Regions from separate parts of the Streptomyces sp. NPDC055506 genome, predicted to be linked through region 1. Evidence: riboswitches for the same ligand, from Rfam matches in the RefSeq annotation. Region 1 holds a riboswitch; the other holds the start of a gene.

What was found. A riboswitch is a leader RNA that binds a small molecule or an ion and turns the genes downstream of it on or off. The one in region 1 is predicted to bind glycine.
Region 2: another riboswitch for glycine. It lies ahead of gcvT (glycine cleavage system aminomethyltransferase GcvT); the one in region 1 lies ahead of gcvP (aminomethyl-transferring glycine dehydrogenase).

The regions. Positions count from the first base shown of each region.
Region 1 covers NZ_JBSHKH010000005.1:10,136-13,534, reverse strand. Annotated here, with positions in the region: gene gcvP (aminomethyl-transferring glycine dehydrogenase) at 1-1,989, opposite strand, end outside; glycine riboswitch at 2,166-2,261, opposite strand; gene ACWIF2_RS03245 (PRC-barrel domain-containing protein) at 2,375-2,749, shown strand; partial or broken gene ACWIF2_RS03240 (DNA polymerase IV) at 2,668-3,399, opposite strand, start outside.
Region 2 covers NZ_JBSHKH010000207.1:1,659-5,057, forward strand. Annotated here, with positions in the region: gene gcvH (glycine cleavage system protein GcvH) at 1-159, opposite strand, end outside; gene gcvT (glycine cleavage system aminomethyltransferase GcvT) at 284-1,405, opposite strand; glycine riboswitch at 1,444-1,569, opposite strand; glycine riboswitch at 1,571-1,671, opposite strand; gene ACWIF2_RS38975 (AAA family ATPase) at 1,854-2,522, shown strand; gene ACWIF2_RS38980 (enhanced serine sensitivity protein SseB) at 3,044-3,399, shown strand, end outside.

The DNA of each region.
Region 1 (3,399 bases):
CTCCTCGAACACTCCGTGCGTGGACGGGTAGGTGATCATCAGCACGGCCAGCTCGTCACGGTGCTGCTCGATCTTCGCCCGCAGGTCCTCGACGTCGATCTCGCCGTCCTCCGCGGTCTTCACGACGACGACCTTCATGCCCGCCATCACCGCGCTCGCGGCGTTGGTGCCGTGCGCGGACGACGGGATCAGGCACACGGTGCGCTGCGCTTCCCCGTTGGCCCGGTGGTACCCGCGTACGGCGAGCAGACCGGCCAGCTCGCCCTGCGAGCCGGCGTTCGGCTGGAGGGACACCTTGTCGTACCCGGTGACCTCGGCAAGACGTTCCTCAAGCTCGTGGATGAGCGTGAGGTAGCCCTCGGCCTGCGCCGCGGGGGCGAACGGGTGCAGCTGCCCGAACTCGGGCCAGGTGACCGGCTCCATCTCCGTGGTCGCGTTGAGCTTCATGGTGCAGGAGCCCAGCGGGATCATGCCGCGGTCGAGCGCGTAGTCACGGTCGGCCAGCCGGCGCAGATAGCGCAGCATGGCGGTCTCGGAGCGGTACTGGTGGAAGACCGGGTGCGTCATGTACTCGTCGGACCGCAGCAGGGCGCCCGGAAGCCCGTCCTCCGTTGCGGCGTCCAGCGCCTCGACGACACCCTCGACCCCGAACGCGGCCCATACGGCACGCAGCTGGGCCCGCGTCGTGGTCTCGTCGCAGGAGATCGAGACCAGGTCGGCGTCGACGAGACGCAGGTTGACCCCGTTCCGCTCCGCGGCGGTCACGACCTCTGCGGCCCGGCCCTCGACACGCACGGTCAGGGTGTCGAAGTAGGCGCCGTGCACGACCTCGACACCGCCGTTCGCGAGCCCGGCGGCGAGGACCGTGGCGTACCGGTGGGTGCGCCGCGCGATGCTCCTGAGGCCCTCGGGCCCGTGGTACACGGCGTACATGCCGGCCATCACGGCGAGCAGCACCTGGGCGGTACAGATGTTGCTGGTGGCCTTCTCACGACGGATGTGCTGCTCACGCGTCTGCAGCGCCAGCCGGTAGGCCTTGTTCCCGTCGGCGTCCACGGACACGCCGACGAGCCGCCCGGGCAGGCTGCGCGCCATCTTCTCCCCGACGGCCATGTAACCGGCGTGCGGTCCGCCGAAGCCCATCGGCACACCGAACCGCTGTGTCGTCCCGACCGCGATGTCCGCGCCGAGCTCCCCGGGCGACTTCAGCAGGGCCAGCGCGAGCAGATCGGCGGCGACGGTGACGAGCGCCCCGAGCTCGTGCGCCTGGTCGATGACCGGCTTGATGTCCCGTACGGCTCCGGAGGCGCCCGGGTACTGGATCAGCACGCCGTTGATCTCGCGCTCGGCGATCTCGGCGGGGATGCCGGCACTGAGATCGGCGACGACGACCTCGACTCCGGTCGGCTCGGCCCGGGTCTCGATCACGGCGATGGTCTGCGGCAGCGCGTCCGCGTCGACCAGGAACAGGCCCTTCTTGTTCTTGCCCAGCCGCCGCGACAGGGCCATGGCCTCGGCCGCAGCGGTGCCCTCGTCGAGCAGGGAGGCGCCGGAGGTCGGCAGTCCGGTCAGGTCGGCGACCATGGTCTGGAAGTTGAGCAGCGCCTCGAGCCGGCCCTGCGAGATCTCCGGCTGGTAGGGCGTGTAAGCCGTGTACCAGGACGGGTTCTCCATGACGTTGCGCATGACCACCGGCGGCGTGAACGTGCCGTAGTAGCCGAGCCCGATCATGGAGCCGAGGACCTGGTTGCGGTCGGCGAGGGAGCGCAGCTCGGCGATCACCTCGGCCTCGCTGCGGGCGCCCGGCAGGTCCAGTGCCTCGGCGCTCTTGATCACGGCCGGGACGGCGGCGGCCGTCAGCTCGTCCAGCGAGCCGTAGCCGACGTGCGCGAGCATCTTGGCGCACGCCTCGTGGTCGGGGCCGATGTGGCGCTGCTCGAAGGGGACTGCCTCTTCGAGCTCGGAGAGCGGAATGCGATGGGCGGTCATATGCGGAGGCCTCCTGGTCTGACACGACCTTCGAGGGGCACCACGGCACGGGTACCCGGACGGCCTCCCCCTCTGTCATGTCAACCTGAGAGCTTCACCGGATCGCCCGAAGGCCTCCGGCTTTCACCGTCGGTGAGAGCGGAAGCCGTGACATCCGCCCTGCTTTCCAGAGTGACCTCGTCCGTGCGGTACGTGAGCCTGAGAGATTCCGGGGAGGATTTGCTCCTTCGGCGCCTCCGATGGTGTCTGGAGGACTCTCCCGCACGGGGTCAGCAGCCGTTGTCAGCCTACCAGCGCGTCCCACGCACGAACCTTCGAGTGGCCGCCTCCTCGATTGTGCCGTTTTGTAGTGGTTACGGATGAGTTGCGACCATGTGGAGGGCCCGTGCGAACCGATATCGATCCGCGCAACCTGATCGGCCGCAAGGCGTTCGACCGCAACGGGACCAGGATCGGCACGATCGACGAGGTGTACCTCGACGACGCCACCGGCGTGCCGGAGTGGGCGGCCATACGGACCGGCCTGTTCAGCCGGGACGCCTTCGTCCCCCTCGAGCCCAGCGAACTGATCGACGGCGCCCTCCACGTGCCCTTCGACCGCGCCCTCATCAAGGACGCCCCCGACTTCGGTGTGGGCCGTCACCTCTCCCCGGAGCAGGAACTGCAGCTCTACCACCACTACGGCCTCGACGTCGCCGCCCCTCCCCCGCTCCAGGACCACGACTTCGGCAAACTGGCAGGCACCGACGAGACGGCCTGAAGCCCCTGGCGAGCCGCCTAAGGGGCGGCGGAGCGCAGCCCCACACCCCCGGAGTCACCATCCGGCCCATCGCCCCCCTCCGGCTCTCGTAACACCAGAGGCAACGGATCCGCCGGCTCCAGCTCCGGATCGTCGACCCGGAAGGTCCGCACCCGCCCGGGCTCCGAGTCGGGCGTCTCGAACCGCACGGTGACCCGCCCCAGGCCGCTGCCCTGCACCCACCCGTGCCCGAACCCGGCGTGCCGCACATCGTGCCCGGCGGGCCAACGCCGCTCGGCCGGCGCGGGCTGCTCCTCGACCGGCCCCGCGGCGTGCTCCTCGACCGGGCCCTCCGCGACCGCCCGCTGACCGGCCGCCTGCGCGAACAGGTCCTCCTGTGTGTAGTCGGCGAGCCCGCTCACGCCCACCCCGAGCAGCCGCACACCGCCCGTCGTGTCGACCGAGTCCAACAGTCTGGCCGCCGCCTCACGGATCACCCCGGGATCGTCCGTCGGCCCCCGCAGCGTCTCGGAACGGGTGCGCGTCGAGAAGTCGTACCGCCGCACCTTCAGCACGATGGTCCGCCCGGACAGCCCGGCCTCGCGCAGCCGCCGCACACAGCGGTCGGCGAGCCGCCGCACCTCCAGCCCGACCCGCAGCCGGTCGTGGAT
Region 2 (3,399 bases), on a different contig from region 1:
CGCGGACAAGGTGGCGCCGACCTCCGGGAGCTGGACGAAGACGACGTCGCCGAGCGCGTTCGCCGCGTGCTCCGTGATGCCGATCGTCGAGACGCCGTCCTCGGCGCCCGACAGCCACTCGTGCTCCTTGCTGTAACGCAGCTCTTTGGGGTTGCTCATGGCCTGGATTCTCCTGTACGCGCGGGAGTGCTGATGAAGGGGACCGCTGGTGAGCGGGGGTGAGATGCCCGGGACCGCGGTGACGGCCCGCGGCCGGTGTCTGCTTCTGGCGCTTGGCCAGTCTCTACTTCTGGCGCTTGTAGAACGGCAGCGCCACGACCTCGTACGGCTCGTGACTGCCCCGGATGTCCACGGCCACACCGGGTGTGCCGGGGGCCGCGTGCGCGGGGTCGACGTACGCCATCGCGATCGGCTTGCCGAGCGTGGGGGAGGGGGCGCCGGAGGTGACCTCGCCGATCACCTCGCCGCCGGTGACGACCGGGTACCCGGCGCGCGGGACCCTACGGCCCTCGGCGACGAGGCCGACCAGGACGCGGGGCGGGTTCTGCTCGGCGCGGGCGGCGGCCTCCGTCAGGGCCTCGCGGCCCACGAAGTCGCCCTCCTTCTCGAACTTCACCACCCGGCCGAGCCCGGCGTCGAAGGGCGTCAGGGAGGTGTTGAGCTCGTGCCCGTACAGCGGCATGCCCGCCTCGAGGCGCAGCGTGTCGCGGCAGGACAGCCCGCACGGGACCAGACCGGCGCCCTCGCCCGCCTTGGTCAGGGCCTGCCACAGCTCGACGGCGTGCTCCGGCTTCACGAACAGCTCGAAGCCGTCCTCGCCGGTGTACCCGGTGCGGGCGATGAGGGCCGGGACGCCCGCGACGGTGCCGGGCAGCCCGGCGTAGTACTTCAGGCCGTCGAGGTCGGCGTCGGTCAGGGACTTCAGGATCCCCGGGGACTCCGGGCCCTGCACGGCGAGCAGCGCGTAGGCGTCCCGGTCGTCGCGCACCTCGGCGTCGAAGCCGGCGGAACGTTCCACCAGGGCGTCCAGAACCACCTGGGCGTTGGAGGCGTTGGCCACGACCATGTACTCGGTGTCGGCCAGCCGATACACGATCAGGTCGTCGAGGATGCCGCCGTCGGCCTGGCAGATCATGGTGTAGCGGGCGCGGCCGGGCTTGACCCCGCCGATGTTGCCGACCAGGGCGTGGTCGAGGAGGGCGGCGGCCCCCGGCCCGGTGACGGTGATCTCCCCCATGTGGGAGAGGTCGAACAGCCCGGCCTTCGTGCGCACCGCGTTGTGCTCGTCACGCTCGGAGCCGTACCGCAGGGGCATGTCCCAGCCGGCGAAGTCGGTCATCGTCGCACCGAGGACACGATGCAGGGCATCGAGCGCGGTGTGGCGGAGTTCTCCTGTACTGCTCATACGTCGGTCGTCTCCAAGGGCATGACGGGCGAGGTCGTTCCTCCCCATCTGTCATCGGAACCTGAGAGGTTCGCCATGACCACACGGGACACGGCTTGCACCTTGGGTGGAGCCACGCCACTCCCCGGACTCCGGAGAAGGGTGCGGCCCGCTTTTCAGATGTGCCTCGCCCGCGCGGTAACGGGGCCTGAGAGATTCAAGGGAGGGACTTGCTCCTTCGGCGCCCCAGCGTCGGACGGTGCTGGGGACTCTCCCGCGCGGATTCAAACGGCCGGTATGCAGTTGGCGCGCACATCATTGCACGCATCGTCGCGGGGTGGCAGGGGGACCACCCTGTAGCAGGCCTGTTGCAGGAAGAGGACTAAAACCAGAGACATCGGGCATTACCTTCTCTTTACACTCGGCGGGCATGGGACTCCGTACCTGGCCCCAGGGGAGGACGATCACGGTGAACAGGACCACCGCGTACGCCACGACATCGGGCATCGCGCTGCCCGAGCAGCCGACCGCTCCGGTGCGCGCGGCCTGCGGCCCGCAGCCGGTGCCGGTCGTCCGCGATCTGCGCGAGCGCGCCGGCCGCGGCCCGCACGCGCTGCTGTTCGGCCCCCGCGACCTCGTCGTGGTCACGGGCCTGCCGGGCAGCGGCAAGTCCACGCTGATGCGGCGCACCGTGCCGGGCCGGCGCATCGACTCCCAGGACACCCGCGACCACTGGGACCGCCGCATGCCGCGCGCCCTGCCGTACGCGGTCTACCGCCCGCTCGTCCGCCTCGCCCACTACGCCGGGCTGCGCCGCGCCCTGCGCACCGGAGAGGGCGTGGTCGTGCACGACTGCGGTACCCAGGCCTGGGTCCGCCGCTGGCTCGCCCGTGAGGCCCGCCGCCGGGGCGGCACGCTGCATCTGCTGATGCTCGACGTCACCCCCGAGCAGGCACTGGCCGGCCAGCGCGACCGCGGCCGCGGCGTCTCGCGGTACGCCTTCCTGCGCCACCGCGCGGCCACCACCCGCCTGCTGCGAGAGGTGGAGCGCGGCGAACTCCCCACGGGCTGCGGCTCGGCGATCCTCGCCGACCGCGACGCGGCGAACACCCTGCACCGCATCGCCTTCGCGGGCTGACGGCCCGGGCCCGTGAACCGGCACGGACGGTGAGGGCTGTCCGCGCGGCCGGCGGCTCTGGTCACAGGGCCGGCGACAGTGGTCGGTGAGCCGTGTTCGTGGGGCCGGCGGCCTTGGCTGGCCAGCCGTGTCCATGGGGCTGGCGGCGCTGGTGGGTGGGTCGTGTTCGTGGGGCCGGCGGTCTTGGTTGGTCAGCCGTGTCCATGGGGCTGGCGGCGCTGGTGGGTGGGCCGTGTTCGCGGGGCCGGCGGTCTCGGTTGGTCAGCTGTGTCATGAGGCTGACGGCCGCGGATGGTGAATCGTGTTCGGGGGGCAGGCGGCACCGGTCAGTGGGCCGTGTTCATGGGCTGGCGGCGCTGGTCAGTGGGCTGTGTTCATCGGCAGGCAGCCGCGGCCGCTCAGCCCGAAAGCGCGGGCCGGTCGCCCCTGGCCCCGCGTCGTGGTTCACGGGGTGGCCGTCCCCCGTTCCCGAGCCGCTAGCCTTTGGGCCACAGCAGTGGTTTCAGGCAGGCGGTAGGCAGATGGACTTCCCGGCGGACTTCTCCGCGGACTTCCCGGCGCAGACGCAGACACACCCGCACGGCGGATGGCCCGGCAACGAGCTGGAGGAGGTGCTCTCGGCCTCCCTCGGCGCAGGCCCCTCGGCCGGCGGGCGGATCGTCGAGGTGCTCGGCCGGAGCTTCGTGTGGATCCCGCTCCCCAACGGCGGCGGCCCGCAGAGCGGCCCGCTCGACCTCCCCGGCATCGAGATCGACGGCCAGGCGTTCGTACCGGTGTTCAGCTCCGAGGAGCAGTTCCGCCAGGTCGTCGGCTCGCACATGTCGTACACCATCGCGCCGGCCGTGGAGTTCGCCCGCGGTCTGCCCCCGCACGCGGG